3 regions of the Buttiauxella sp. WJP83 genome follow, and region 1 is predicted to be linked to each of the others. Evidence: predicted binding sites of a transcription regulator. Region 1 holds the regulator's gene; each other region holds the start of a gene.

What was found. Region 1 encodes PhoB, which activates phosphate uptake and scavenging genes when phosphate is short. Its sites were predicted from a motif close to CTGTCATAAAACTGNCNNAT; they were not measured.
Region 2: rpoH (RNA polymerase sigma factor RpoH) is a predicted target of PhoB. The motif match lies at 5,520-5,539, and genes of this name have one in related genera.
Region 3: phnC (phosphonate ABC transporter ATP-binding protein) is a predicted target of PhoB. The motif match lies at 4,053-4,072, and genes of this name have one in related genera.

The regions. Positions count from the first base shown of each region.
Region 1 covers NZ_CP110080.1:3,690,798-3,700,855, reverse strand. The annotation lists gene OH773_RS17120 (AroM family protein) at 1-165, shown strand, start outside; gene ppnP (pyrimidine/purine nucleoside phosphorylase) at 246-539, shown strand; gene rdgC (recombination-associated protein RdgC) at 581-1,492, opposite strand; gene mak (fructokinase) at 1,618-2,529, shown strand; gene sbcC (exonuclease subunit SbcC) at 2,626-5,781, opposite strand; gene sbcD (exonuclease subunit SbcD) at 5,778-6,995, opposite strand; gene phoB (phosphate response regulator transcription factor PhoB) at 7,198-7,887, shown strand; gene phoR (phosphate regulon sensor histidine kinase PhoR) at 7,910-9,217, shown strand; gene brnQ (branched-chain amino acid transporter carrier protein BrnQ) at 9,621-10,058, shown strand, end outside.
Region 2 covers NZ_CP110080.1:111,006-121,063, forward strand. The annotation lists gene OH773_RS00485 (lysoplasmalogenase) at 1-611, opposite strand, end outside; gene OH773_RS00490 (DUF2500 domain-containing protein) at 719-1,075, shown strand; gene OH773_RS00495 (DUF1145 family protein) at 1,078-1,347, opposite strand; gene rsmD (16S rRNA (guanine(966)-N(2))-methyltransferase) at 1,359-1,934, opposite strand; gene ftsY (signal recognition particle-docking protein FtsY) at 2,094-3,713, shown strand; gene ftsE (cell division ATP-binding protein FtsE) at 3,716-4,384, shown strand; gene ftsX (permease-like cell division protein FtsX) at 4,377-5,432, shown strand; gene rpoH (RNA polymerase sigma factor RpoH) at 5,691-6,545, shown strand; gene OH773_RS00525 (branched-chain amino acid ABC transporter substrate-binding protein) at 6,771-7,874, shown strand; gene panM (aspartate 1-decarboxylase autocleavage activator PanM) at 7,963-8,343, opposite strand; gene livK (high-affinity branched-chain amino acid ABC transporter substrate-binding protein LivK) at 8,763-9,872, shown strand; gene livH (high-affinity branched-chain amino acid ABC transporter permease LivH) at 9,944-10,058, shown strand, end outside.
Region 3 covers NZ_CP110080.1:4,278,299-4,288,356, forward strand. The annotation lists gene OH773_RS19770 (dynamin family protein) at 1-1,300, opposite strand, end outside; gene OH773_RS19775 (zinc ribbon domain-containing protein YjdM) at 1,668-2,003, shown strand; gene yjdN (VOC family metalloprotein YjdN) at 2,215-2,655, shown strand; gene OH773_RS19785 (phospholipase effector Tle1 domain-containing protein) at 2,707-3,921, opposite strand; gene phnC (phosphonate ABC transporter ATP-binding protein) at 4,114-4,896, shown strand; gene phnD (phosphonate ABC transporter substrate-binding protein) at 4,928-5,944, shown strand; gene phnE (phosphonate ABC transporter, permease protein PhnE) at 6,110-6,892, shown strand; gene phnF (phosphonate metabolism transcriptional regulator PhnF) at 6,909-7,634, shown strand; gene phnG (phosphonate C-P lyase system protein PhnG) at 7,635-8,096, shown strand; gene phnH (phosphonate C-P lyase system protein PhnH) at 8,093-8,677, shown strand; gene OH773_RS19820 (carbon-phosphorus lyase complex subunit PhnI) at 8,677-9,741, shown strand; gene OH773_RS19825 (alpha-D-ribose 1-methylphosphonate 5-phosphate C-P-lyase PhnJ) at 9,734-10,058, shown strand, end outside.

The sequences.
Region 1 (10,058 bases):
ATCGAAGCTGGGGAAAAACTGGTTAAGGACGGCGCAGGTGTATTGCTTCTCGACTGTCTTGGCTTTCACCAAACACACCGCGATTTGTTGCAAAAATCGTTAGATGTCCCGGTATTGTTATCGAACGTGCTGATTGCTCGTTTAGCGTCAGAATTACTCGCGTAACGGCGGGCAATAATTTGCGTGACAGGTTCTTCCGTTCCCCTCTATATTGTTTTTTCAACTATTTTAAAAAGGGCCAGGTCATGCTTCAAAGTAATGAGTACTTTTCCGGTAAAGTGAAATCTATTGGGTTTACCAGCAGCAGCACTGGCCGCGCGAGTGTTGGGGTAATGGTTGAAGGTGAATACGCTTTCAGTACTGCCCAACCAGAAGAAATGACAGTGGTTAGTGGGGCATTACACGTTTTGCTGCCGGGTGAAACCGAGTGGAAAACCTATGCTGCGGGCACCGTGTTCCATGTTCCAGGACACAGCGAATTCCATTTACAAGTTGCCGAACCAACGTCTTATCTTTGCCGTTATCTTACGGACAAATAAATAGTTTATTCCCCTCTTCCTCGTGGGAAGAGGGGAAAGGCTTAGCGCTGAGCTTCGCCACCTAACGCTTCAACCAGATTCTTAATCAACGCCGCCAATTCACCCGTCATCAGAATAAAATCGGCATCAAAACGCTGACCGAAATCTTCACGGTCGATGTCATCATTCTGCTCACGCAGCGTATCAGCAAACTTCAGACGTTTAATCGAACCATCATCGGCGACCAGAAATTGAATTCGTTCTTGCCAGTCGAGAGCCAGTTTCGTCACGACTTTATCTGCTTCGATATGGGCGGCAATTTCGTCGCACACCAGATCCTGCTGCTTACAACGAATCACGCCGCCACCTTCGAGAATGGCCTTGAGTTCAGCTTCATCCATCAGCGCAAAACTTGGAGGAACGTCGCCTGAACGTACCCATTCAGTCAGCGTCAGCTCGATGGGGGTTTCCAGAGCAAGCGGGACAACCGGCAGTGAACCGAGGCTTTTACGCAGCAATGCCAACGTATCTTCCGCTTTTTTGGCGCTGGCGCAGTCCACCATGATCAAACCGTTAACGGTATCGATCCACATCATCGTTTGATTGAAACGACTGAACGCACGCGGCAGCAAAGAGTGCAGCACTTCATCTTTCAGAGAATCTTTCTCGGTCTTTTTCAGCTTGCGAGCCTGATCGGCTTCTAGCTTGCTGATCTTTGCTTCCAGTTCTTGTTTAATCACTGGAGCCGGGAGGATTTTTTCTTCTTTACGGGCACAAATTAGAATTTGCCCGTTGGCGACATGGGTTAATGCATCGCTGTGCGAGCCCATTGGTGACACCCAGCCAGTCTTGGCCATATCCTGGCTGCCACAAGGGGTGAAAGTAAACGCGGCCAACTGTTTTTCCATCTCATCCGCTGAAAGCGTGATGTCACGGCTTAAACGGTAAACCATTAAATTTTTGAACCACAGCATGATTATTTCCCGGACTGTCAGTTAAACGCAGCGGGCATGATAGCGAATCAGGCGCTCTGTTTCATTGCCTTTACGGCCACACACTTCTATTCTATTGATAACACTAATTAAATGAGGGTATCGCTGTGCGCATTGGTATCGACTTAGGTGGAACAAAAACAGAAGTGATCGCTCTGGCGAACGATGGCAAACAACTTTTTCGCCATCGCTTGCCGACGCCAAAAAATGATTATCAGCAAACAATCGGTACCATCGTTGAGCTGGTGCGCCTGGCTGAAGAGGCAACAGGTGAGAAGGGAACCGTTGGGATTGGTATTCCTGGTTCGATTTCGCCGTATACCCGAGTGGTGAAGAATGCCAACTCCACCTGGCTCAACGGGCAGCCTTTCGATAAGGACCTGTGTGATGCGCTACAGCGTGAAGTACGTTTAGCCAACGATGCGAACTGCCTGGCTGTTTCAGAAGCCATCGACGGTGCTGCTGCCGGGGCGGCAATGGTCTTCGCAGTCATTATTGGCACTGGGTGCGGCGCGGGTGTGGCCATCAATGGTCGCAGTCTGATTGGCGGCAACGGGACGGCGGGCGAGTGGGGGCATAACCCATTGCCGTGGATGGACGAAGATGAACTCCGTTTTCGTGAAGAAGTGCCTTGCTACTGCGGTAAACAAGGTTGTATCGAAACGTTTATTTCCGGTACTGGCTTTGGCACTGACTACTATCGCCTGAGCGGAAAACCGTTGAAAGGTAATGAGATCATGCATCTTGTCGATCGACAAGATCCGGTAGCCGAACTGGCGATCGCGCGCTATGAAATGCGTCTTGCTAAATCGCTGGCCCATATCGTCAACATTCTGGATCCGGATGTTATCGTGTTGGGTGGCGGGATGAGCAACAACGAACGTCTTTATAAAACGGTGCCGCAGCTGGTGAAACCGTGGGTGTTTGGTGGCGAGTTTGAAACCCCAATTCGCAAAGCGGTGCACGGCGATTCCAGCGGCGTGCGTGGTGCGGCGTGGTTGTGGCCGCTTGAGAAGTAATTTCCCCTCACCCTGACCCTCTCCCTGAGGGAGAGGGGATAGTCCAGGTTTGCTTTCCTCCCTCTCCTGGGGGAGAGGGCTGGGGTGAGGGCCGCATTACTCGACAGCGAATTCCTTCGCTAACCGACTCACGCCCAACCCGTTAATCTTCTTCACTTTAATCTGTACCGGAATCCGCTCTTTCATCGCTTCGACATGGCTTATCACGCCGATGGTTTTGCCGCTGGCATTCAGGGTGTCCAGTGCATCCAGCGCGGTATCCAGTGTCTCCGCATCCAGCGTGCCAAAACCTTCATCAAGAAACAGCGAATCGATGCGCGTTTTATGGCTCACCAGGTCCGACAGCGCCAGTGCCAGCGCGAGGCTCACCAGGAAACTCTCACCACCTGAAAGCGTGCGTGTATCGCGCACCGCGTCAGCCTGCCATGTATCCACGACTTGCAGCTCCAGCGCTTCGCTATCTTTGCGTTGCAGCAAATAACGCCCGTGTAAACGGTTGAGTTGGTTGTTCGCCAGCCACACCAGATTATCGAGCGTCAGGCCCTGGGCAAACTTACGGAATTTATCGCCTTCCTTCGAACCAATTAATGCATTCAGATAGCCCCAGTCTTCCACTTGCTGTTGGCACTCGACGATGGACTGCATCAGCCCTTGCTGGCGCTGGCGGTTTTCCGCATCGTGGCGTAGCTGTTGCTGAATTTGCCCCTGCTGCGTGGTGTTCTCGCGCAGTTGCTGATGGCATACCGTCAGTTGTTCTTCCAGCGAACTCAGTTCTACATCTTCAGCAAGCGTTGCAGGGCGAGCGGCTTGATGCTCAGTCAGCGCCTTTACAGCCTGCTGATACAGTGTGGTTTGTTGCTGATGCTGTTGCTCAAGATGTTGTTTTTTCAATTCAAGCTGCTGGCGTTCTGTTTCATCCAGTAGTGCGGCCTGGAATGACTCCGTATCCGCGAACGGGCTGGTGGTCAGTGCTGTCAGGAACTGCGCGCTTGCCTGCTCTACGCGGCTTTCTTCCTGTTGCAGTTGCTGTTGCAGTGTCTTCCACTGGCTCTCCAGAGCAATGCAGTCATTGTGCAGGGTATGCCAGTTTTGCAGCGCTGAAATTTGTTCGCTTTCGGAAAGCGGAGCGGGTGTAGTGCCATCATCAACCATCGCATTAAGCAGGCTTCCCAGTGCGTCGAGTTGCTGTTGCAAGCGTGGGAGTTGCTCATTGTGCTGCTGCCAACGCTGTGATTCCTGTTGGCGTTCCGCCAGCCAACTGCTTTCTTCGCCATTGGCCGGATATTGAAGGCCTACACTTTCCAGCGCAGCGTTCAGTGTTTCGCGTAGGGACGCTATCTCTGCGGCAAGTTTTTGGTGCTGAAGCCGCAATTGAGTGAGCTGTTCTTCCAGTAAGATCCGTTGGCTAAGTTGATGCAGTTGTTGCTCACGATGTTCTTCGCTTTCCAACCACCGCTGGAGGTCATCTTCTGGCGTCAGTGACAGTTGAAGGCGGGAGCACAATTGCTGCCAGCGCAAACGCAGAGCGGCTTCTTCTTCAGTGAGCGTATTAATGGCAGCCAACATGCTTTCACGCTGTGAACGCAGCGTATCGAGTTGGCCTTTCATTGCAAAACCGGCTTCCGCAAGGCTTGCCACTTCGCGCTTAAGTACCGCCAGCCGCTGCTGATTTTCCCCTGGTTGGATGGCCTGGTAGTCAGCAACCGCCGGATGTTGCGTCGAACCGCACAACGGGCAAGGTTGCTCAGGTTGCAGACGGGCGCGTTCTGCTTCGAGGCTGACAATACGGCTTTCCAGCTCGCACACTTTTTCCAGGTCACTTTCGTGCTGGCGTCGTTCTTTGTATTGCTGGCGTTTAAGTGCCAGCTCCGCATCGCACTGGGTTATCTGCTTTTCAAGCGCGGTAATATCCTGTTGCTGCTGTGTTTTGCGTTTTAGCAATGAGGAAAGTTGCGGTTGTATGGTCGCAAGCTGCTGGCGCAAAGGGCGTGCTGAAATCGTTTCTTGTAAGTGCGTGCTCACTTCATCTGCACTGAGTGCAAGCTCAACTGCTGGCAGTAATTCGAGCTTTTTCTGAAGGGCTTCGATGTCACGCTGAAAGTCTTGAAGCTTTTTTGCCTCATTTTGCTGTTGGCTGAAGGCCATGCGCCAGCCTGTGAGTTCAGCACCCCACAAGCGATAGCTGTCGTGTGTTTTCAGCCATTGTTGCAGTTCGGTACTTTCATGCGCCAATTTTGCAGCCTGGCTTGCGGCAGCTAGTCGCGTCTGCTGGCGGCGCACTGTCGCCTGACGTAAGCGAGTATTCACTTCTTCCGTCTGAATGCGGGTATTTTTCAGCGTAGTTTTCAGTTCTTGCAGGCGCTGCCAGTCAGGGCGCAATTTTTCTGCAGGTTGAGCTCGCATCAGCTTTTCGAGTTGCGGTGCCGCTTCCTCAATAGCGCGAGCGGCCGTATTCAACGCTGCTTCTGAATGCGCGTGGTGTTGAGTCAACTGGTTGAGTTGACTCAGCCACTTCTGATGGAGCTGAAGCGTTTGCTGCTCCGTAAGACGATTTTTTTCTTCAAGAGTAAGTAATTGCAAACTGGCAGAAAGCTGCTGGTGCTGCTCATCGCTTAACAGCGCAACACCTGCCGCCTGCGCTTGTAAGTTCTCAAGTTGGCTGCGTACATTTTTATGATTTTCAAATACCGCCGCAGAAACAGCGCCGTAAATCTCCGTTCCGGTAAGCTCTTCAAGCAAGGACGCGCGGTCATTGGCATCGGCATTTAAAAACGCCGCAAACTGGCCCTGCGAGAGCATCATTGAGCGGGTAAAGCGGTCGTAATCGAGACCGGTTAATTTGGCGGTGACATCGAGCTTATCTTTTACTTTATCAGCGATGATTTTGCCGCTTGCCACTTCCGCAAGCTCAACGCGTGGAGCTTGAAGATTACCGTTTGCTGCGTTGCGCGCCCGATTTTGGCTCCAGAATGCGCGGTAGGCTGTGCCTTTGACTTCAAACTCCACTTCCGCCAGACATTCGGCAGTGTCGCGGGTCATGAGATCATTTTGTGATTGTGAGACCGTGTTGAGACGCGGAGTTTTGTGATAAAGCGCGAGGCAGATAGCATCCAGCAGTGTTGTTTTTCCGGCCCCTGTCGGCCCGGTTATTGCGAACAAACCATTGCTGGCGAAAGGCTCGCGGGTGAAATCAATTTTCCATTCCCCTTTCAGGGAGTTTAGATTTTTTAACCGCAGGCTGAGGATTTTCATGCCTGTTCCTCCGCGTCATGCAGACTTGCCACGGTTTGGGCAAATAGAGTGCGTAAACGCTGTGCGCGTTCCTCTGTCGTCTCTTCCTGAACCAGACGGCGCTCAAAAACATCTTCTACCGTCAGTTCGCTCAGTGTTTCTTTGTGTTGTTGAGCAATGACACGCTCGCGCTGCTCACGGCTACGGCGCAGCAAAACGACTTCAACTGGCAGTGTTTCAGTCAGTTGCTGAATATGGCGCTGCATATCATGCAGATATTCGTCGGTGGCGATTTCGATGTCCAACCAGACTTTGGGGTCTGCGGGGGCATCGCGCCATTGAGCAAGCTGCTGTTCAATTTCGCCCAATGAACCTTTGATCACCGCTAAAGGCTGGCTAACAGGGACCGGAAGTGGGGTAACCTCACTCAATTTACCTTCTGCAAACTCAACCAGATAAACGCTTTTGACCTTACCGGTTTCGTCAAAACTCAACGGTATTGGCGAGCCGCTGTAGCGGATATGTTCGGTGCCACCAATTAATTGTGCGCGATGAATATGTCCCAGGGCGATGTAATCCGCATGCGGGAAATGCTGCGCCGGGAAGGCGTCTAGCGTGCCAATATAAATGTCGCGCACCGCATCCGTTTTCGTCACACCCACCGTGGTTAAATGCCCGGTGGCGATAATCGGCAGCTTCGCATCCGCACGTAAATCACACGCCGCGCGGAAACACTGCTGATAATGTTCGCTAATGGACTCCATTAATGAACGCTGCTTTTCGTGGCCGGATAAACCCGCCTGGCTGTTTTGAATATCGCGTGGACGCAGAAAGGGGATGGGGCACAGAATTGCCCCCGGCTTGCCATCTTTCTTATTGAGCACCATAGCTTGTTGGCTGGCATCGTGACGGGCGCTGGCGATGACATAAGTGTTAAGGCACGCCATTAATTCTCGCGATTCGTTAAGTGTTGCAACAGAATCGTGATTCCCCGCCAGAACCACCAGGGAACATCCGGTTGCCTGAAGCTGCACCACAAATCGGTTATACAGTTCACGGGCGTAGCTCGGCGGCGAGCCAGTATCGAAAATATCCCCTGCGACAATAATCGCATCCACATCATGAACGACTGCGGTATTGAGCAACCATTCAAGAAATGCCTGGTGCTCTGGACCGCGGCTTTTGGTATAAAAATTTTGACCAAGATGCCAGTCTGATGTGTGAATAATGCGCATAACCTATCCAGTGGCTTAAAAGCGAAGTCTCGATTATAAAGGGGTGAGGCGAAAAACGTCATATCTGTCTGTGTCATAAATCAAAATGATGAGTCATCAAACAGTCATGTATTTCATAAATCTGTCATAAATCTGACGCATAATGGCGCCGCATTGAAACAACAATTACACCTTTGGGTATCTTCCTTTAGCAGGGCGAATCATGGCGAAGCGTATTTTAGTCGTAGAAGATGAAGCTCCAATCCGTGAGATGGTGAGTTTTGTGCTCGAGCAAAACGGTTTTCAGCCTGTAGAAGCGGAAGATTATGACAGTGCAGTGAATCTGCTTATTGAACCTTTCCCGGACCTGATTTTACTGGACTGGATGTTACCAGGCGGCTCAGGTATTCAGTTTATCAAGCATTTGAAACGTGAGGCATTGACGCGTGAAATCCCCGTGATGATGCTGACGGCGCGCGGTGAAGAAGAAGATCGCGTGCGTGGCCTTGAAGTCGGGGCCGATGACTACATTACCAAACCGTTTTCACCCAAGGAGTTGGTAGCTCGTATTAAAGCTGTCATGCGCCGAATCTCCCCAATGGCGGTGGAAGAGGTGATTGAAATGCACGGGCTAAGCCTTGACCCGTCGTCACATCGCGTGATGACCGGTGAAAATCCTTTGGATATGGGCCCGACGGAATTTAAGTTGTTACACTTCTTTATGACGCACCCGGAACGGGTCTATAGCCGTGAACAGTTGCTTAATCATGTATGGGGCACCAATGTTTATGTCGAAGACCGAACTGTGGACGTCCATATCCGGCGGTTACGCAAAGCGCTCGAACACAGTGGACATGACAGAATGGTACAAACAGTACGCGGTACGGGTTATCGGTTCTCAACCCGCTTTTAACCCCTTAGCAGGAGAGTGACGCGTGCTGGAACGGTTGTCATGGAAAAGGCTGGTGATGGAGCTGGTGCTCTGTTGTATACCCGCCATCATTTTGGGCCTGATTTTTGGCTATTTACCTTGGTTTTTATTACTGGCAGTCACTGGACTGCTGGTTTGGCATTTCTGGAATTTGCTGCGTTTGTCGTGGTGGCTGTGGGTGGATCGCAGCATGACGCCTCCTCCCGGTCGCGGAAGTTGGGATCCGTTGTTATACGGCCTTCACCAAATGCAGTTACGCAATAAAAAGCGTCGCAAAGAGCTAGGCAATTTGATCAAACGCTTTCGTAGCGGTGCGGAATCATTGCCAGATGCCGTCGTACTGACGACGGAAGAAGGGACAATTTTTTGGTGTAACGGACTGGCTCAACAACTGCTGGGGCTACGCTGGCCGGATGATAATGGGCAGAACATCCTAAACCTGCTGCGTTATCCGGAATTTACCCGCTATTTGACGCAAAAAGATTTCTCCCGGCCATTGACGCTGGTGCTCAACAATGGTCGTCATCTTGAATTTCGTGTTATGCCTTACAGCGACGAACAGTGGCTGCTGGTCGCGCGCGATGTCACTCAGATGCACCAACTAGAAGGGGCGCGACGTAACTTCTTTGCCAACGTAAGCCATGAACTTCGTACACCGTTAACGGTGCTGCAAGGTTATCTGGAGATGATGCAGGATCAAGCGCTTGAAGGGCCGCTGCGTGAGAAAGCGCTTGGCACCATGCGCGAGCAAACTTCGCGCATGGAAGGGTTAGTGAAACAACTTTTGACGCTGTCAAAAATCGAAGCGGCTCCGGCCATGGTACTCAATGAAAAGATTGATGTGCCACTGATGTTGCGGGTGGTAGAGAGAGAAGCGCAAACTCTCAGCCAGCAAAGACAGACACTGCAATTCGATATTGATCCCTCGCTAAAAGTGTTCGGTAACGATGAACAGCTGCGTAGCGCGATTTCAAACCTGGTGTATAACGCGGTAAACCATACGCCGGAAGGGACGCACATTACAGTGGGCTGGAAGCGGGTGGCAGGCGGCGCGTGCTTTAGCGTGACGGACAGCGGGCCGGGTATTTCAGCGGAACATATTCCACGCCTCACCGAGCGCTTCTATCGCGTGGATAAGGCGCGTTCGCGGCAAACCGGCGGTAGTGGGTTGGGACTGGCAATAGTGAAACATGCTTTAAGCCATCACGATGCGCGTCTGAATATCGAAAGCCAGCCGGGCAAAGGTTCGACATTTTCCTTTGTGCTGCCTGAGCGGTTAATCGTTAGCGAAAAAGAAGTGCAGACAGAGTAGCTGAATGCTTCTGTGTCAAAAAAAACACAGGCCAGTATACTGGCCTGTGTTTTTTTTGTTCACTTGTAAATCAAAAACGCTTAATCGGTTATAATTTAACCACACAATAAACCATACTACTTTCTAACGGATAAACAAATATACTGACTTTAAGTCTAATTTAAGGAGATCAATCTGGTTTTAGGATCCCTTCTTGCCTTCATACGCTATAAGCGTTTTAATTGCGCCCCTGTGATTAGTAGACCGACTGGATTTGAGTGGTAATTCAAACAACTATTCTTCGCCACCGATCCCGGAAAGGATTTTTCGCTGTCGTCTCCACCGATCACCGCTTTTATGCCGAGTTAGTGGCATAAAAATTTGAATACTTTCAACACCACACATCCACAGGCTGCAAATATTTATGACCCATCATTTGAAATCTCGAGACATCCTCGCGCTGGGCTTTATGACCTTTGCGTTGTTTGTCGGTGCAGGCAATATCATTTTTCCACCCATGGTGGGGTTACAGGCGGGTGAACACGTCTGGATAGCGTCACTAGGCTTCCTGGTGACCGCAGTCGGTCTCCCGGTTCTGACTATCGTCGCCATTGCTCGTGTAGGCGGTGGCATTGATAGCCTGAGCTCACCGATTGGCCGTCGTGCCGGTGTGCTGTTGGCGACGATTTGCTACCTGGCTGTTGGCCCGCTGTTTGCGACACCGCGTACGGCTACCGTTTCCTTCGAAGTGGGGATTGCGCCACTGGTCGGCACGGGTGAACTGCCACTGTTTATCTACAGCGTGGTTTACTTCGCTATTGTTATCGCCATTTCACTTTATCCAGGCAAACTGCTGGATACC
Region 2 (10,058 bases), 1.1 Mb from region 1:
CGGACAATCATAAAGTGGCCCGCAAAATAGCAGGCAGCGGCAATGGCGCTGTCACCGGTAAAGCGGCGGCGGTAATGGCTACCTAACCAAACAATATTACCTAACAGCAGCAGTGTCGCGCCGACAAAGGCCGAGAAGCTTGGGCGCGTTGGCAAGTAGAAATACAGCTCACCTGCAAGCCACACCATCACAAGCGTCATGCCGATAAACGTCAGAATCGGCCAGCGGAACGTCTCGAGGCGCGTCCAGATTACCGCCACTAATAAAGCCCCGACAATTAACAACGCCAGCGGTAAAGGCCAGAACAAACTAAAGGTCATCTGGCTGGCAAAATAGAGGGTATACAGCAGGTGTGAGAGGAAAAATGCCCCGATTGCGTACAGCATGCGCTGAGTTGGCAGCAACGTTAGCGCGTCGCCCAGTAGCGTGGCCAGAAGGCCGGCAACAATTAAATATCCCGTCGCGTTAAACATCGGCGCTTGCCAGGCCAGCAGCAGCAAAAGGAGCAGGGTGACGGGTTTAAAGACCCAGCGTTGCCAGGTTGGACCACGATAGGAGGCATCTACATACAGCCATCCGGAAAAGAATACAGCGATAAAAGACCAAAGCATGGCGAGTCCCTTGTCTGTTAGTTAATCTACCGTAAAGTTTAAGCTTAATGACAATTTCCTGAACGGCAGGGTATTCTTAAAAGTGCCTGACAAATCGAGATAAATCCATGAGTAAAATGCCACTTTTCTTCATTACCGTCGTGGCGATCATCGTCGTTGCAGCATCGTTTCGCTTTGTGCAGCAGCGCCGCCAGAATGCGGAAAATGATGCTGCCCCCGTGATGCAAAGAAGCGTCCAGGTCACGACAAAACGTGAAACACCGACCAATGAAAGACGCTCAAGGCAACGCCAGGTGACCCCGGTTGAAGATACGATGCGCTATGAGATCTGGTTTCGCCCACAAAGTGGAGGCCTGGAGCTGAAAATGCGAGTAACGGCAGGGCAATACCACTCGGTGAGCGTAGGTGATAAAGGCATGTTGCAGTACAAAGGGACGCGCTTTGTTGGCTTCATCCCTGAGTGATTTTATTTGCCCTGACGGAGTTTTTTCTGCCAGACCAACAGTTCAAATACACCAAAGATGAAAATCTTAATTTGTTGAGCACGGCTCAGCGGTGGGGCGTCTTTCGGCTGGGTCGATTTCAACAACGCCAATTGCATCCCGTGCATCAACACGGTGAAGACCAGCGCGACGTTAACAAAGATATTCAGCGGCCGCGGGAACGGATGGAAAATATTTAATAGCAAAAATCCCCAGACGCCCAGCATCAGCAAACGGCCTATATTAATTAGCATGACATCGCTCCTTAAATTTCACGACTAAATAAACGGTAAGCGACCTGTCCTGCGACTTTTTCACGATGCAGCGACCAGCTTGCTGGTACCGCGGGCATGCCGTTTTCAACTTCACTTTCAACATAAATCAGTGCTTCATCTGCCAGCCAGCCATTGCTCTCTAACAGCGCTAATGTCTCGTCCAGCAACCCTTTGCGAAATGGCGGATCAACAAACACGATAGTGTGCGGTTCGCCAGGCTGTGCCAGGAAATTGAGCGTATTGGTATTCACCACCTTCCCATTATCTGCTTTTAGCGTGGCGAGATTTTTTTGCAGCTGTTGTGAAACATGGCGGTCCATCTCCAGCAGCGTTGCACGGCTTGCGTAGCGTGATAACGCTTCAAGCCCCAGCGCACCGCTTCCGGCAAAACAATCCAGCACCGTGGCGTCAACCATCGTTGGTGCCAGCCAGTTAAACAACGTTTCACGCACCCTGTCCGTCGTTGGACGCAGGCCTGGGCTGTCAGGGACGGGCAGTTTACGGCCGCGCCATTGGCCGCCAATTATACGGATCTGGCCTGTGCCAGTAGATTGCGGTTTTTTCATGAGACTCACTGCGATGCAATTTCTTGCCGTCTAGTGTAACGGTGTGTGTAAAGCGGGGAAAGTGATAGACTAATGCATTCATTGATAATTATTTTCAGTGCCCGTGGCAAGCTCAATCGGGCCTGTGCCATGAATTAACAGCGAGGAGTGTGTTCGCAAATGGCGAAAGAGAAAAAACGTGGCTTTTTTTCATGGCTAGGCTTTGGCCAGAAAGAGCAGGCTTCTGAACAAGAACCAGAACAAAAAGTAGCTGAAGAACAATCGGTTGTAGAAGAAGCTGTTGAGCAGGTTACTGAGCCTGAACAACCGCAAGCGACCGAAGAAACTGCACAGCCAGAAGAAGCAAAGCCAGAAATCCAAACTGAGGTTCAACCTGAAATTCAGCCAGAAACGCTGACTGATGTTGAACCCGTTGTGCTTGATAAGCACGAAGAACCAGAAGCCTTCGCAGAAGAGATCGTCGACGTCACTGAAAAACTCGCTGAAAGCGAAACGCAGGTGGCTGAGCCAGAAATCACCCCAGAGCCTGAGTCGGAAGTCACGGCGCAAGTTGCTGTTGAGCATGAAGAATTACCGGTTCAAGAAGATCTCACACCTGAGATTGTGCAGGAACAGCAGGCAGAAGAGTGGCAGCCAGAACACGAACCCGTGGTGGTTGAAACTGAGGTTGAAACGTTTGTTGAACCTGAAGAAGTCGCCATTCTTGCGGTAGAAGACGTTGTTGTCGAAGAAGAGTTGATTGAAGCGATTCCTGTTGCCGCCGATGCCGTTGAAGACGTGCCGGTCGAGCTGGAACCAGAAGAAGCCGAAGAAATTCAGGCTGAAGAAGAGCTCCAACAAGAACAAGAGAAACCAACCAAAGAAGGTTTCTTTGCGCGCCTCAAACGCAGCTTAATAAAGACCAAACAGAACCTCGGTTCCGGATTTATCAGTCTGTTCCGTGGCAAGAAAATCGATGATGATCTGTTTGAAGAGCTCGAAGAGCAGTTGCTTATCGCCGATGTGGGTGTCGAAACGACGCGCAAAATCATCGCCAATCTGACAGAAGGTGCGAGCCGCAAAGAGTTGCGTGACGCCGAAGCGTTATACGGCCTGCTGAAAGAAGAGATGGGCGAAATTCTGGCGAAAGTCGATGAGCCGCTGAACGTTGAAGGCAAAACTCCGTTTGTTATCTTAATGGTGGGCGTCAACGGGGTGGGTAAAACCACGACTATCGGCAAACTGGCGCGTCAGTTCCAGCAAGAAGGCAAATCTGTCATGCTGGCCGCGGGCGATACGTTCCGTGCCGCAGCGGTTGAGCAGCTCCAGGTTTGGGGCCAGCGCAATAACATTCCGGTGGTCGCTCAACACACGGGTGCCGACTCCGCGTCTGTGATTTTCGATGCGATTCAGGCGGCGAAAGCGCGCAACGTCGATGTTCTTTTGGCGGATACAGCAGGGCGTTTGCAGAACAAAGCGCACCTGATGGAAGAGCTGAAGAAAATCGTCCGTGTCATGAAAAAACTGGACGTAGACGCACCGCATGAGGTTATGCTCACTCTCGATGCCAGCACGGGTCAGAACGCGATTAGCCAGGCTAAATTGTTCCATGAAGCCGTTGGATTGACAGGCATTACGCTAACCAAACTGGATGGTACAGCCAAAGGCGGCGTGATTTTCTCCGTTGCCGATCAGTTTGGTATTCCGATTCGCTACATTGGCGTCGGCGAGCGTATTGAGGACTTGCGTCCGTTTAATGCGGGCGATTTTATTGAGGCACTTTTTGCCCGAGAGGATTAACCATGATTCGCTTTGAACACGTTAGTAAGGCCTATCTCGGCGGGAGACAAGCGTTGCAGGGAGTGACTTTCCATATGCAACCAGGCGAGATGGCTTTTCTGACCGGTCACTCAGGAGCCGGGAAAAGTACCCTGCTCAAGCTTATCTGCGGTATTGAGCGGCCAAGTGCCGGCAAGATCTCTTTTGGCGGTCATGACATTAGCCGCCTCAAGAGCCGCGAAGTGCCGTTCCTTCGTCGCCAGATTGGTATGATCTTCCAGGATCACCATTTGTTGATGGACAGAACTGTATACGACAACGTAGCTATCCCGCTGATCATCGCGGGTGCTAGCGGCGAAGATATTCGCCGCCGCGTTAGCGCGGCACTGGATAAAGTCGGCCTGCTCGATAAAGCGAAGAATTTCCCAATCCAACTCTCGGGTGGTGAACAACAGCGCGTGGGTATTGCACGTGCTGTTGTAAATAAGCCTGCGGTCCTGTTGGCGGATGAACCGACCGGTAACCTTGATGATGCGCTCTCAGAAGGGATTTTACGTCTGTTCGAGGAGTTTAACCGCGTTGGGGTGACGGTTCTGATGGCGACGCACGATATGGGGCTGATTTCTCGCCGTAATTATCGCATGTTGACCCTAAGTGACGGCCATTTGCATGGAGGCCTTGCAGGTGAATAAACGCAGCGCGCTCAATCACATAAAGCGCTTCAGCAACAAGCTGGATAAAATCAACTCGCTCAATAAGTTAGGGGATTTAGGCCGTTCGGTGAAAAAACGCGGCAAAGGTCCTCAATCGAAAAGCAAATCTCTTAAGGGCGGCGTGAATGAGCAGTTCCGCTATGCCTGGCAGGGCGCTTTGCAGGATTTGCGTAGCAAGCCATTAGCCACTTTCCTGACGGTCATGGTTATTGCCATCTCCCTGACGTTGCCTAGCGTGTGCTACATCGTTTACAAGAACGTCAATCAGGCCGCCACACAGTATTATCCTTCCCCGCAAATCACGGTTTATCTCGATAAAGCGCTTGATGATAATGCCGCGCAGCAAGTTGTGGGCGCGATTCAGGCGGAAGAGGGCGTCGATAAAGTTAATTATCTTTCGCGTGACGAAGCGCTTGGCGAGTTCCGTAACTGGTCGGGCTTTGGTGGCGCGCTGGATATGCTGGAAGAAAACCCGCTGCCCGCTGTCGCGGTGGTGAATCCAAAACTGGATTTCCAGACTACCGACCATCTGAATACGTTGCGCGATCGCGTGGCGCGGATAAACGGTGTCGATGAAGTCCGTATGGATGACAGTTGGTTCGCCCGTCTTGCCTCGCTGACGGGTCTTGTAGGCCGCGTGGCTGCAATGATTGGTGTTCTGATGGTTGCGGCGGTGTTTTTGGTGATTGGTAACAGCGTACGCCTGAGCATCTTTGCTCGTCGCGATACCATCAACGTGCAAAAACTGATCGGTGCCACAGATGGATTTATTCTGCGCCCGTTCCTCTATGGCGGTGCGCTGTTAGGGTTCAGCGGTGCGTTCCTGTCGCTTATCTTGTCTGAAATTTTGGTGTTACGTTTGTCCTCTGCGGTGACTGAAGTTGCACAAGTGTTTGGCACTAAGTTTGATCTCACAGGCTTAGGATTCGACGAATGTCTTCTGCTGTTGCTGGTCGCTTCCATGAGCGGCTGGTTGGCTGCCTGGATCGCAACCGTGCAACATTTACGTCGTTTTACCCCAGAGTAAAATTTTTTTGGTATACTTGTCCCCTGCTACGAAGTACCCGTCAGCAGGGGACACGCTCCCACCTCGGTTATGTGTTTCTCCTGCCCAGTTTCATAGCTCTGTCACATTTTGTGTGTAATACATGCACAGCTTTACAGTGAACTTGTGGATAGCATCACTGTCTGAGTTTACTGTGAGTGGTACGGTTTGGCGCTTGACGTGGAGTCAGGTGCAGCACGGTGTAGCAACCTGTACGTTAGTCTCTAAGAGAGGGTTTGAATGACCAAAGAAATGCAAAATTTAGCTCTAGCCCCTGTTGGTAACCTGGAATCTTATATCCGGGCCGCTAACTCCTGGCCGATGTTGACGGCTGAGGAAGAGAAGGAGCTGGCTGAAAAGCTGCATTACCAGGGCGATCTGGAAGCAGCGAAAAGGCTGATCCTGTCTCACCTGCGCTTTGTTGTTCATATCGCTCGTAATTATTCGGGCTATGGCTTACCGCAGGCTGACTTGATTCAGGAAGGTAACATCGGCCTGATGAAGGCTGTACGTCGCTTTAACCCTGAAGTGGGTGTCCGTCTGGTGTCGTTTGCCGTGCACTGGATCAAAGCTGAAATTCACGAATACGTGCTGCGTAACTGGCGTATTGTGAAAGTGGCAACCACTAAAGCACAACGTAAGTTGTTCTTTAACCTGCGTAAAACAAAACAACGTCTGGGTTGGTTCAACCAGGATGAAGTTGAAATGGTCGCCAACGAGCTGGGTGTTTCCAGCAAAGATGTCCGTGAGATGGAATCTCGCATGGCGGCGCAGGACATGACGTTTGACATGGGTAATGACGACGACTCAGACAGCGCGCCAATGGCTCCAGTGCTGTTCTTGCAGGATAAGTCTTCTAACTTTGCCGATGGCATCGAAGACGACAACTGGGAATCACACGCGGCTGATAAACTCAGCGATGCGATGATGGGCCTGGATGAGCGTAGTCAGGATATTATCCGTGCACGTTGGCTTGATGAAGACAACAAAAGCACGCTGCAAGAACTTGCCGACCGCTACGGCGTCTCCGCTGAGCGTGTGCGCCAGCTTGAAAAGAACGCCATGAAAAAACTGCGCATGGCCATCGAAGCGTAAGTTCTTCAGCCAGACATAAAAACCGCCTTTTTTAGGGCGGTTTTTTTATGCCCGTCACTTTCCCTTCCTCATGTGAAAAAATTGTTATTCCAAAAGCCGCAAATTCGGGTATGTTTTTAGCACGGAGTGCGGCGAAGGCCTGCGCGGTTATCTCCACCTCAAAAATAAAACAGTGCCAAAACAACACAACAAATACCAATCACAACAAGAATGGGGATTCTCAGGATGAATATGAAGGGCAAAGCATTATTGGCTGGTTGTATTGCGCTTGCGATGAGCAACGCGGCATTTGCTAAGGACATTAAAGTTGCGGTAGTTGGGGCGATGTCTGGCCCTGTTGCACAATATGGCGACCAGGAATTTACCGGTGCAGAACAAGCGGTTGCTGATATTAATGCCAAAGGCGGTATCAAAGGCGACAAACTGGTTATCACCAAATATGACGATGCTTGTGACCCGAAACAAGCGGTAGCCGTCGCCAACAAAGTGGTAAACGATGGCATCAAATATGTTATCGGCCACCTGTGCTCCTCTTCCACTCAGCCTGCGTCTGATATTTACGAAGACGAAGGTATTCTGATGATTACACCTGCGGCAACGGCTCCAGAGCTGACCGCGCGTGGTTATAAACTGACAATGCGTACCACCGGTCTGGACTCTGATCAGGGCCCAACGGCTGCAAAATACATTCTTGAGCATGTAAAACCGAAAAATATCGCGGTCATTCATGACAAACAACAGTACGGCGAAGGCCTGGCTCGCTCTGTTCAGGACAACCTGAAAAAAGCCGGCGCGAACGTGGTGTTCTTTGACGGTATCACCGCAGGTGAGAAAGATTTCTCCACGCTGGTTGCGCGTCTGAAGAAAGAAAACATCGATTTCGTGTATTACGGTGGTTATCACCCAGAAATGGGTCAGATCCTGCGTCAGTCTCGCGCGGCAGGCCTGAAAACCCAATTCATGGGACCAGAAGGCGTGGCGAACGTTTCTCTGTCTAACATTGCCGGCGAATCTGCTGAAGGCATGTTAGTCACCAAACCGAAGAACTACGACCAGGTTCCTGCGAACAAACCGGTTGTAGATGCGATTAAAGCGAAGAAACAAGATCCAAGCGGTGCTTTCGTGTGGACGACTTACGCGGCACTGCAATCGCTGGCAGCGGGTCTGAACAAGTCAGAAGATCCTGCTGAAATCGCTAAATACCTGAAAGGCAGCTCGGTTGAAACCGTAATGGGGCCATTGAGCTGGGATGAGAAAGGCGATCTGAAAGGCTTTGAGTTCGGCGTGTTTACCTGGCATGCGAACGGCACGGCGACTGACGCTAAGTAATTTTCCCCCTCACCCTAACCCTCTCCCTCAGGGAGAGGGGACTGGATCGGTTTCCTCCCTCTCCTGGGGGAGAGGGCCGGGGTGAGGGCTACTTCTCCCAACCACCCGTCTGAGCTTTAAATCCTGTCACCAGCATAAACGCCGTCATAACGTCACGGTCTTCCACACCGACGTCGCTCATCCACCATCGGGTGATGTCAGGATTATTACGAATCACCTCTTCCACTAAATATTGTCCAACGCCACGGCGGCGCGTAATTTCCCGCACCCGCAGCGAATCTAAAGCGCCTTCAGAATCAGCCAGTGTGACGCGAACCGCGCCCAGTAGCCTGTCGTTAAATTTTGCAGCGTAAATACGATGAGTATCACTGAGGGTCAGAGAAGCGCTGGAATATTCCGGCCAGATCTTTGCAAGATCGATCTCATCCTGAGCACTACACTCAAACAGACGAATGATGGTGAGTTTCATAAGCGAGCTAACCAAAAAGCGGGAAAACCCCGAGTGTAACCAATTTATTTGCGTCAGACGCTTTATCTTTTATCTGCCATATACCAGACGATTAATTTTTGCGTCAAACATATACCAGCTTGATAAGTGGTGGATTGAAAAATGGTCAGTATAAAACCCTAAAACCTAGTGTTTTATTCCGCTCTTTGTACCGCTATTTTATGCTGAAAATGCTGCTTTTTTTTGTTTAACTATGAGCAAATACAGAATAATATCTTTGCTTAATAGCCTGAAAAATAGAGAGTTTAGCCTTAAATATTGTAAATATTAACGCTAAGCCCTTAACGGCGCTCATAAAAATGGTTAAAGGTTAAAAAATGCACAGCATGCTTTTTAACCATAATAAAACCACAAAATCACGAGAAATGGGGATTCAAAGAATGAAGGTAAACGCGAAGACATTACTCGCCGGGTTTGTTGCTTTGGCGGTGTCTCACGCGGCAACAGCGGCAGACATTAAAGTTGCCGTTGTTGGTGCAATGTCAGGGCCGGTTGCGCAGTGGGGCGATATGGAGTTCAACGGTGCGCGCCAGGCGATCAAAGACATCAATGCCAAGGGCGGCATTAAAGGCGACAAACTTGTTGCCGTTGAATACGACGATGCTTGTGATCCAAAACAAGCCGTTGCGGTTGCCAACAAAATCGTGAACGACGGTGTGCGCTATGTTATCGGCCACCTTTGCTCCTCTTCAACTCAGCCTGCGTCTGATATCTATGAAGACGAAGGCATCCTAATGATCACGCCAGGTGCGACTAACCCAGAGCTGACAAGCCGCGGCTACAAAATGATTATGCGTACCGCAGGCCTGGATTCATCCCAGGGCCCGACGGCGTCTAAATACATTCTTGAAACCGTTAAGCCGCAGCGCATCGCTATCATTCATGATAAGCAGCAATACGGTGAAGGTCTGGCGCGTTCTGTACAAGATGGCCTGAAAAAAGGCGGGGCGAATATCGTCTTCTTCGACGGTATCACCGCAGGGGATAAAGACTTCTCTACGCTGGTTGCGCGTCTGCAGAAAGAAAATATCGATTTCGTCTACTACGGTGGCTACTACCCGGAAATGGGCCAGATCCTGCGTCAGGCACGTGCGGTTGGCCTGAAAACCCAGTTTATGGGACCAGAAGGTGTGGGTAACGCATCCTTGTCCAACATTGCGGGTGCAGCGGGCGAAGGCATGTTAGTCACCATGCCAAAACGCTATGACCAGGACCCAGCGAACAAAGCTATCGTGGATGAGCTGAAAGCTGAGAAGAAAGATCCAAGCGGCCCGTACGTGTGGATCACTTACGCAGCGGTGCAATCTCTGGCAACTGCCCTTGAGCGTACTGGTAGCGAAGAACCTGCAGATTTAATCAAAGATTTAAAAGCAAACGGTGCGAAAACCGTGATTGGGCCGCTGAACTGGGATGAGAAAGGCGATCTTAAAGGATTTGAATTTGGTGTCTTCCAGTGGCATGCCGACGGTTCTTCTTCCGTAGCGAAGTAAACCCCAGGCAATTCTGGGTCATCCCACCTCCCCGGAGTGCTATGCCGGGGAGGAATAAATAAGGTTATTGTATGTCCGAGCAGTTCCTCTACTTCCTGCAGCAGATGTTTAACGGCGTCACGCTGGGCAGCACCTACGCGCTGATAGCCATCGGTTACACCATGGTTTACGGCATCATTGGCATGA
Region 3 (10,058 bases), 590 kb from region 1:
ATTTCTGGCAGGCAGAACGCAGTGCGTACATCGAGGCATTGGCGTGTGCGGCATGAAGCACATTTTTAATGGGTTCGGCAAACTGCGAGTCTTGCCAAAGCAGTTCCGCCGCCTGGCGCACAACGTCGCTATCCGCCAAATCATCACGTTGCCAACGACGCCCCAGCGCGGCATCAGCAAAATCTTGCACCCAGCGATGTTCATCGGGGTTCGGCAACTGAGTGTGTAATGCCAGTTCATGACGCGCGCGATTGGCCAGGTAACCCCACATGGAAGAAACCGGGAAAACATGGCTCGGCTCAATCATCCCTTTCATCAGCGTGCCAGAAATCAAGGCTTTAATTTGTTCTTCGTCGTCGCCGTTTCTGTCTTTTTGATCAAACTTGTTCACCAACGCGTACAGCGGCACGGAAGAACCGGTGCCTAATATCGCTTTTCGCACATCTTCGTCAGAAACTGACTTCAACTGGGTGTAATCCAGTACTGCCAGCACCGCAGACGCCTGCGCCAGTTGTTCCTGTAGCATTTTTTTCAGATGCGGTTGCCCGGCTTCATTCGGACCAGGCGTATCTAATAATGTCAGTTGCCCATAACCTTCATTAATTCCCGCTAAATGAACAAACTCCACTTCAATTACCGGAACATGTTCAATTGCCGCATAGGCTTTAAAGGGAAAAGCTACATCCAGAGCTTTGGATAAACGCACTAAATCATTAAGGCTTTTCAGACAATGAAAAATAGGCTGAGCCCCCAGATAATGTTTAGCGAAAGATTCCCCTTCAGTTATTCGGGTTAATAACGCCGCCATATCCCGATCAATTTCCAAATGCCTGCCGAGCGTTGCTCTGTCGGTTTGTTGCAAACGAAGTTGCAGCGCATGCATTAATTGGTCGATGGGTTGCACGTAAGGAAAATGCAATACTGGCTCACGCTGGCCTGGCGTGTGGCGAATCAATGTCGGTAATGCTGTCATCGGGCGATTGCGATTAGGCAGAACTTCTGTGCCAATAATGGCGTTGATGGTGGTGGATTTGCCTGCTTTTACCGTGCCTACAATGGCCAGCACCATCTCATTCTGGGTGATTTTGCGTAATTCATTTTGCAGCATGGCCTGCTGCTGTTGAAGGGTGTGCGGGCAAAACGCAGACGGGACAACCGCCCCCATTTGCGATTGCCCAGCGTCATTCTCATCATGCCGTGAAGTAAAAGATGTTGCCTTTAAGGAATTAAGGTTTTGCAGGGCGAGCTGTAATAGCCGCTCAGCCTCCTGACTTAACTCAAATATTGCTTGTGTGTGCATAAAAAATCCTTACTTAAATAAAATTATCCGGATTTTTATAAAAATACTTATATTTATAGGTCAATTCAGTACCGGAAATTATAATTTCGTGCGGAAATCAATTATTCGATATTTTTATTAAGCTTACGTTTCAAAGAAAGTTATCTAATGGTATAGAAAAAGAAAGAAACAATAGCGCATTTCAATAAGCTAATTCTGTATTTTCATCCCGAATTTAGCAATTGATTACAGATACAAAATATCAATCTTTGCGTTCATCTCATCCTCATGGCGCAAGGCGTAGCGGCAATAATCCCTGCAAAAGTAGGGTTTTAATGTATAATTGCGCTACTTTTGGCGGAAAGCCGCTATTTTTGAGGATATTAAGATGACTCTCCCTCATTGCCCGAAATGCAGTTCCGAGTACACCTATGAAGACAACGGTATGTTTGTCTGCCCGGAATGTGCGCATGAATGGAATGATGCCGAACCCGCACAAGACAGCGACCAGCTGATTGTTAAAGATGCCAACGGTAACCTGCTGGCTGACGGCGATAACGTCACCGTAGTGAAAGATTTGAAAGTTAAGGGCAGTTCTTCAATGCTGAAGATCGGTACCAAAGTTAAGGGTATCCGTCTGGTTGAAGGCGACCATAACATTGATTGCAAAATCGATGGTTTTGGCCCGATGAAATTGAAGTCAGAGTTTGTGAAAAAGAACTGATTCTTTTCCCTCTCCTTGAAGGAGAGGAAGAACTCCAGACTATCCCCTCTCCTTCAAGGAGAGGGTTAGGGTGAGGATGGTGTTAATAGTCAGTATCGCCCTCACCCCATCCCTCTCCCCCAGGAGAGGGAGAAACCGTACCATCCCCGCCTGGCTTGCCCTTATTCCCACATCTACACTTCATATTCACTCCGCATATGAGGAAAAAACCATGTCTGTTGGCCCCTACATCTTTTTTGACGGCACCTGCGAAGAAGCTATCGCGTTTTATAAACAAGCTATCGGTGCTGAACTGCTGTTTAAAATGACTTTTGGCGAAATGCCAAAGGAGGAAGCAAACAATGCAGCAGAAGGCTGCAACAGTGGATTTAACTGGCCTGATGATAAAATCATGCATGCCAATGTCCGAATAGGTGACAGTGAAGTCATGATGAGCGACGGCAATATAGCCACCGACCAGGTGAAACACTCCGGCTATTCACTGAGCCTGACCAGTAAAGATGTCGACGAAGGTAAACGGTGGTTTGATAACCTGGCCGCCGGTGGAAATGTCACCATGCCTTGGGGAGAAACATTCTGGGCCAAAGGCTTTGGCATGCTGACCGATAAGTACGGTATCCCGTGGATGGTGAATGTCGAAAAACCGATGTAATCCGTTTTAGGGTGCTGCCGCCTGCGATAACAGACGACAGCACCTCTACACCTACCGCGCTATTGCCCAGTTAATGGGGATGGCACCCTGCCCGTGTAAATAGTTCTGTAACGGTTGCGGCGCATAAGGTCCTGGCAGACATTCCCCGGTTATCGCTGACTGCTGCAACAACATTGGGCCGCCGCTCAGCCGCTCGATAACCGACTGGTGAACCATCATTGATGACGTCACCGGTGGAGGAAGCTGTCGAGGCGTGATGCGCAAATATCGGGTTGGCGGATACCAATCGCAATGCAGCAGCCCAAGCGGATCTGCAATAACCTCGCTGGGTGCAAGATTAATTCCCAAATCGTCGAGCGCATCATGCATCCACAAATACGCGCCATTCGACAAACCTCGGTCCTCTTGAGTGTTTTGATATCCCCCACCCACATCCTGATGAATACCAGGAAACATCACCTGCAAAATACGATCGCGGTTGTCCCACAATACGGGTTCTAAATCGACACGCTGCTCATCAATCGCCAGCGCCTGTAGCCCGTATTTCACACGGGGATGCAGCTCGGTATTGTTAAAGCGGAAAACACTGTAACGTTTATCCGTGAAATATTGAGGGATGCCCATCCGCCCGACAGTTTCCCACACCGCAACCGCTTCAATTGAGGCCGGACGCGAAATACAGGTAGGGTCAACGCTGTCGCAAAAAAAACCCGGCAACTCGCGCACCACGCTCCCTAGCAGGCTCGGACTCATATCCAGCGAATGGGCAAGATACTGCGCCCACACCGACGCGGCAAACCGCCACGCCTCATCTTTATTACGCTGATTTAATTTCAGCTTTTCACGATTTAATAAGCCACGATCGATGATCATCTCCGCCAGAACCCTCGCGGTATAGGCACCGTGGCTAAATCCCACCAGATAGATCCGATCGCCCGGCTGCCAATGGCGGCTGATAAAGGTGTACCCGCGAATGATCGGCACGATCAAATCTGCGCCAAATGCGCCACCCAGTCGCTTGATCAGGCCATTATGCGGATCACCCATTCCATAAATGTATTTCGCGACCTGCACCACATTGCCGCTGCTATCCGTCAGCGTTTTTTCTTGCTCATTGGCTAGTAACAAACTCTGCTGGTCAACAACACCTTTCAAATCAATAAATAACTGATAAACATTACTGGCAACGGTTTCATCATCCGGCTTTGGTTCAAAACCGGGAGCGGTCCATGTGCCATCGGCACAAAAAATAATATTCTTGCTCATTGTTACCTTCCCAATGCCCAGCGGGTAACTGTAAGCAAAGACAAAAACGAAGCGCCGAACAATACGACAAATAGCTGATTAGCTTGATGACTTCCAGGCTGCCGCTCACTCTTCATCATATCGAAACTTATCCTTAACAAAATCGTCACATTCAATCGGCACCATGAGGCAACTTTTTTAAGGAGCCGAATGATGCAAACAATTATTCGCGTCAACAAACTGAGCAAAACCTTCAACCAACATCAGGCGCTGAATGCGGTTGATCTGGTTGTTAATGAAGGTGAGATGGTTGCTCTGCTGGGGCCGTCTGGTTCAGGCAAATCTACCCTCTTACGTCACCTGAGCGGCCTGATTACTTCCGATAAATCAGCAGACTGCCACGTTGAATTGCTCGGCCGCACCGTACAAAAAGCGGGTCGCCTGGCAAGTGACATACGCAAAAGCCGCGCCCACACCGGCTACATCTTCCAGCAGTTCAACCTTGTGAATCGCCTGACGGTACTGGAAAACGTACTGATCGGCGCGCTCGGTTCCACGCCGTTCTGGCGTACCTGTTTTAACTGGTTTACCCGCGAGCAGAAACAACGCGCGTTGCAGGCACTGACCCGTGTCGGCATGGCGCAGTTTGCATATCAGCGCGTCTCCACCCTGTCCGGTGGGCAGCAGCAGCGCGTGGCGATTGCCCGCGCGCTGATGCAGCAGGCGAAAGTGATTCTGGCCGATGAACCCATTGCCTCTCTCGACCCGGAATCTGCGCGCATCGTGATGGAAACCCTGCACGACATTAACCGTCTGGACGGCATCACCGTGGTGGTGACGCTGCATCAGGTGGATTACGCCCTGCGCTACTGCGAACGCATTGTCGCACTGCGCCAGGGCCATGTGTTTTACGACGGAAGCAGCTCAGCGTTCGACAACGAACGGCTGGGAAATCTTTACCGCAGTATGAATCGCGTCGACGCGGTCGCTGCTTAACCACTTCAATCAGTTACCTCAAGGAATTGTCATGAGCTACAAAGCCGCTAAAGCCCTTGTCTTTACCAGCCTGTTAAGCGTTAGCACCCTGTTCAGCGCAGCTCATGCGGATGAACAAGAGAAAGCGCTGAACTTCGGCATTATCTCGACAGAATCGCAGCAAAACCTGAAACCGCAGTGGGACCCGTTCCTGAAGGATATGGAGAAAAAACTGGGCGTGAAAGTGAACGCTTTCTTTGCACCGGACTACGCCGGGATCATTCAGGGGATGCGTTTTAACAAAGTGGATATCGCCTGGTACGGCAACCTTTCCGCGATGGAAGCGGTAGACCGCGCTAACGGGCAAGTCTTTGCTCAAACCGTTGCGGCAGACGGTTCTCCGGGTTACTGGAGCGTGCTGATCGTCAACAAAGACAGCCCGATCAACAACCTGCAAGAGATGCTGGCAAAACGCAAAGAGCTGACTTTTGGCAACGGCGATCCTAACTCAACATCGGGTTATCTGGTCCCGGGGTATTACGTTTTTGCCAAGAACAACGCAGCAGCCAACGAATTTAAGCGCTCAGTGAACGCCAACCACGAAACCAACGCCCTGGCCGTTGCCAACAAGCAAGTGGATGTCGCGACCAACAACACTGAAAACCTCGATCGTTTAAAGAAAACCGCCCCTGAGAAATTCAAAGATCTGAAAGTCATCTGGAAATCCCCGTTGATCCCAGGCGATCCGATCGTGTGGCGTAAGAACCTTTCCGAAACCACCAAAGACAAAATTTACGACTTCTTTATGACTTACGGCAAAACCCCGGAAGAAGCGGCCGTGTTGAAAAACCTGACATGGGCACCGTTCCGTCCATCCAGCGACCTGCAACTGGTGCCGATTCGCCAGCTCGCTCTGTTCAAACAGATGCAAGGCGTGAAGGACAACAAAGGGTTAGCCGAGCCGGAAAAAAACACCAAAGTCACCGAGATTCAAAACCAGCTTAGTGATCTGGACCGCCTGACCGCAGCACTTTCCGCGATGAGCAGCGTGAATAAAGCAGTTCAGTGATCGATTAGCCCTCACCCCGACCCTCTCCCCCAGGAGAGGGGGAAACCACTCGATCCGTCCCCTCTCCCTCAGAGAGAGGATGAACACCGATCCGTCCCCTCTCCCTCAGGGAGAGGGTTAGGGTGAGGGTGGTTTTTCAAACAAAGGCAAAAACCGGAGCACCACATGCAACAAACCATTCAAGTCGCCGCACCAAAACGTAGCTGGTTCTCGCTACTGAGTTGGGCGATTTTGTTAGCGGTACTCGTTGCCTCCTGGCAAGGTGCGGAAATGGCTCCGCTCACCTTGTTCCGCGATGCGGGCAATATGGCGACCTTCGCCGCTGACTTCTTCCCGCCAGATTTCAGCGAGTGGCAGCAATACCTCAGCGAAATGGGCGTCACGCTGCAAATCGCCGTCTCGGGCACCGCCCTTTCCATCGTCCTTTCCATTCCGTGTGGCCTGATGTGTGCCGACAATCTCGTGCCATGGTGGGTTTACCAACCGATGCGCCGCCTGATGGACGCCTGCCGCGCCATCAACGAAATGGTGTTTGCGATGTTATTCGTGGTTGCCGTCGGCCTGGGCCCATTCGCAGGTGTTTTAGCACTGTTTATTCACACCACCGGCGTGCTCTCGAAACTGCTTTCCGAAGCGGTGGAAGCCATCGAACCCGGCCCGGTAGAAGGCATTCGCGCCACCGGTGCCAACAAACTTGAAGAGATCATTTACGGCGTCCTCCCACAAGTGATGCCACTGCTTATCTCCTACTCGCTCTACCGCTTCGAGTCGAACGTCCGTTCGGCAACAGTGGTCGGCATGGTGGGCGCAGGCGGGATTGGCGTAACACTTTGGGAAGCGATTCGTGGATTCCAGTTCCAGCAAACCTGCGCACTGATGATTGTCATCATCATCACCGTCAGCCTGCTGGATTTCCTGTCGCAACGACTGCGTAAGCACTTTATTTAACGAGGCTTTGTTGACGATGCACCTATCCAGACATCCGACCAGTTACCCGACGCGTTACCAGGAAATCGCCGCCCTGCTCGAACAGGAGCTGCGTAAAAACTACCGCTGCGGCGACTACCTTCCCGCCGAAAGCCAACTGGCGGCACGTTTTGAGGTGAATCGCCACACGCTGCGCCGCGCCATCGACCAGTTAGTCGAAAAAGGCTGGGTACAGCGCCGCCAGGGCATCGGCGTGCTGGTGCTGATGCGCCCGTTCGACTACCCGCTGAATGCCCAGGCTCGCTTTAGCCAGAACCTGCTCGACCAGGGAAGCCACCCCACCAGCGAGCGCTTACTCGCGGTATTGCGCCCGGCCTCAAGCCATGTGGCTGACGCGCTGGGCATTACCGAAGGCGAGAACATTATTCATCTGCGCACATTGCGCCGCGTTAACGGCATCGCGGTGTGCCTGATTGACCACTACTTTGCCGACCTGTCCTGGTGGCCCACGCTGCAACACTTCAACAGCGGTTCGCTACACGAAGTTATCCAGACACAGCTCGGCATCAGCCTTAAACGCACTCAAACACGCATCAGCGCCCGCCGCGCTCAGGCCAAAGAAAGCCGCCTGCTGGAAATCCCCAATATGGCGCCGCTGCTCTGCGTACGCACCCTTAACCACCGTGAAGGCCACACGTCACCGGCGGAATACTCCGTCAGTCTGACCCGCGCCGACATGATTGAATTCACCATGGAGCACTAAATGGACGCACCGCATTTTGACATCGCACAGCGCCAGCAGTGGATGGCCGTGCTCGCCCAAAGCCTGCCACAAGAACTGGCAGCACTTTGGGCAGAACAAAAACTGAATCCTGAATATCAGGTTATCCGCCAACCCGAAACCGGGCTGGTACAAATTCAGGCGCGGATGGGCGCAACCGGACAACGCTTTTTTGCCGGTGATACCACGCTGACCCGCGCCGTCGTGCAGCTCACCAACGGCACCTACGGTTACAGCTACATATCAGGGCGCGACAAAGCCCACGCCGAACGCTGCGCGGTCATCGACGCGCTGATGCAGGAAAAAACGCAATTCCGGACATTACAAGAAACCTTAATTGCGCCGCTGGCCGCAAATCGGGAACAACGTTTGGCTTCCCGTCGCACACAAATTAATAGCAGCCGAGTCGACTTCTTCACTCTGGTTCGCGGAGATAACGCATGACCCTGATGACCGCTTTTAACCTACCCGTGCAGGATGCCCAACAGAGCTTCCGTCGCCTGCTTAAAGCGATGAGCGAGCCGGGCGTGATCGTCGCCCTGCATTCGCTGCAACATGGCTGGAAACCGTTGAATGTCGCCTCCACCAGCGTGCTGCTGACGCTTGCCGACAACGACACGCCGGTATGGATTAGCGAGGCGTTAAGCAATGACGTCGCGCTGCAAAATGTCCGTTTTCATACCAATGCCCCGGTGACCCAAACACCAGAGCAGGCACAGTTCGCGGTCACCGACAGCACAATTACCGCCGAACAACTCAACGCACTGGCGCAAGGCACCGACGTCGCTCCCGACACCAGCGCGACGCTGATTTTGCAGGTGCCGAGCCTGAGCGGTGGCCGCATGTTGCGCTTAACCGGCGCGGGTATTCGCGAAGAACGCATGATTGCCCCGCAGTTGCCGGACTGCGTGATTCACGAGCTGACCGAGCGCCCGCACCCGTTCCCGTTGGGTATCGATTTAATCCTCACCTGCGGCGACCGCCTGCTGGCAATTCCCCGCACCACTCATGTGGAGGTGTGCTGATGTACGTCGCCGTCAAAGGGGGCGAAAAGGCGATTGCCGCCGCCCACGAACTCCAGGAACACAACCGCCGTGGCAGCCAAAATCTGGCTGAACTGAGCGTCGCACAAATCGAACAGCAGTTAGGTCTAGCCGTTGACCGCGTGATGACCGAAGGCGGCATTGCCGATCGTGAACTGGCGGCGCTCGCCATCAAGCAGGCCAGTGGCGATATGGTCGAAGCCATCTTCCTGCTCCGCGCTTACCGCACCACACTGCCACGTCTGGCGGTGAGCGAACCGTTAGATACCGCCGAGATGCGTTTAGAGCGCCGAATTTCAGCGGTCTATAAAGATGTGCCGGGCGGCCAGTTGCTCGGCCCAACTTACGATTACACCCACCGCCTGCTGGATTTCACTTTGCTGGCCAACGGCGAAGCGCCACAGCTTAAAAAGGCTGACGACATCACTGAGCCCGCGCCGCACGTTTTCAGCCTGCTGACGCGCCAGGGCCTGGCAAAAGCCGAAGAAGACCACGGCGAACAGCCGGACGATATCACCCGCCAACCGCCGGTTTATCCGTGCTCCCGCTCCTCGCGCCTGCAACAACTGGTGCGCGGCGACGAAGGCTATTTGCTGGCACTCGCCTATTCCACTCAGCGCGGCTACGGGCGCAACCACCCGTTCGCCGGGGAAATTCGCAGCGGTTATGTCGATCTGGAAATCGTGCCGGAAGAGTTGGGTTTTGCGGTGAACATCGGCGAACTGCTGATAACTGAGTGCGAAATGGTCAACGGCTTTGTAGCACCAGAAAACGAAGATCCGCACTTCACCCGTGGCTACGGGCTGGTGTTCGGCATGAGCGAACGCAAAGCGATGGCGATGGCGCTGGTTGACCGCGCCCTGCAAGCCCCGGACTACGACGAAACCGTCGCGGGCCCCGCGCAGGATGAAGAGTTCGTGTTGGCCCACGCCGATAACGTCGAAGCCGCGGGCTTTGTCTCGCACCTGAAACTGCCGCACTACGTCGATTTCCAGGCCGAACTGGAACTGCTGAACCGTCTGATTAAGGAACGCGCAAATGGCTAATTTAAGCGGCTACAACTTTGCTTATCTTGATGAACAAACCAAGCGCACCCTGCGCCGCGCCATCCTGAAAGCGGTCGCCATTCCGGGCTATCAGGTGCCGTTTGGTGGGCGTGAAATGCCGATGCCCTACGGCTGGGGAACCGGCGGCATTCAAATTACCGCCAGTGTGATTGGCGAAAACGACGTGCTGAAGGTGATTGACCAGGGCGCGGACGACACCACCAATGCGGTGTCGATTCGCAACTTCTTCAAGCGCGTCACCAACGTTGCCACTACCGAATCTACCGCCGACGCCACGCTGATTCAGACGCGCCACC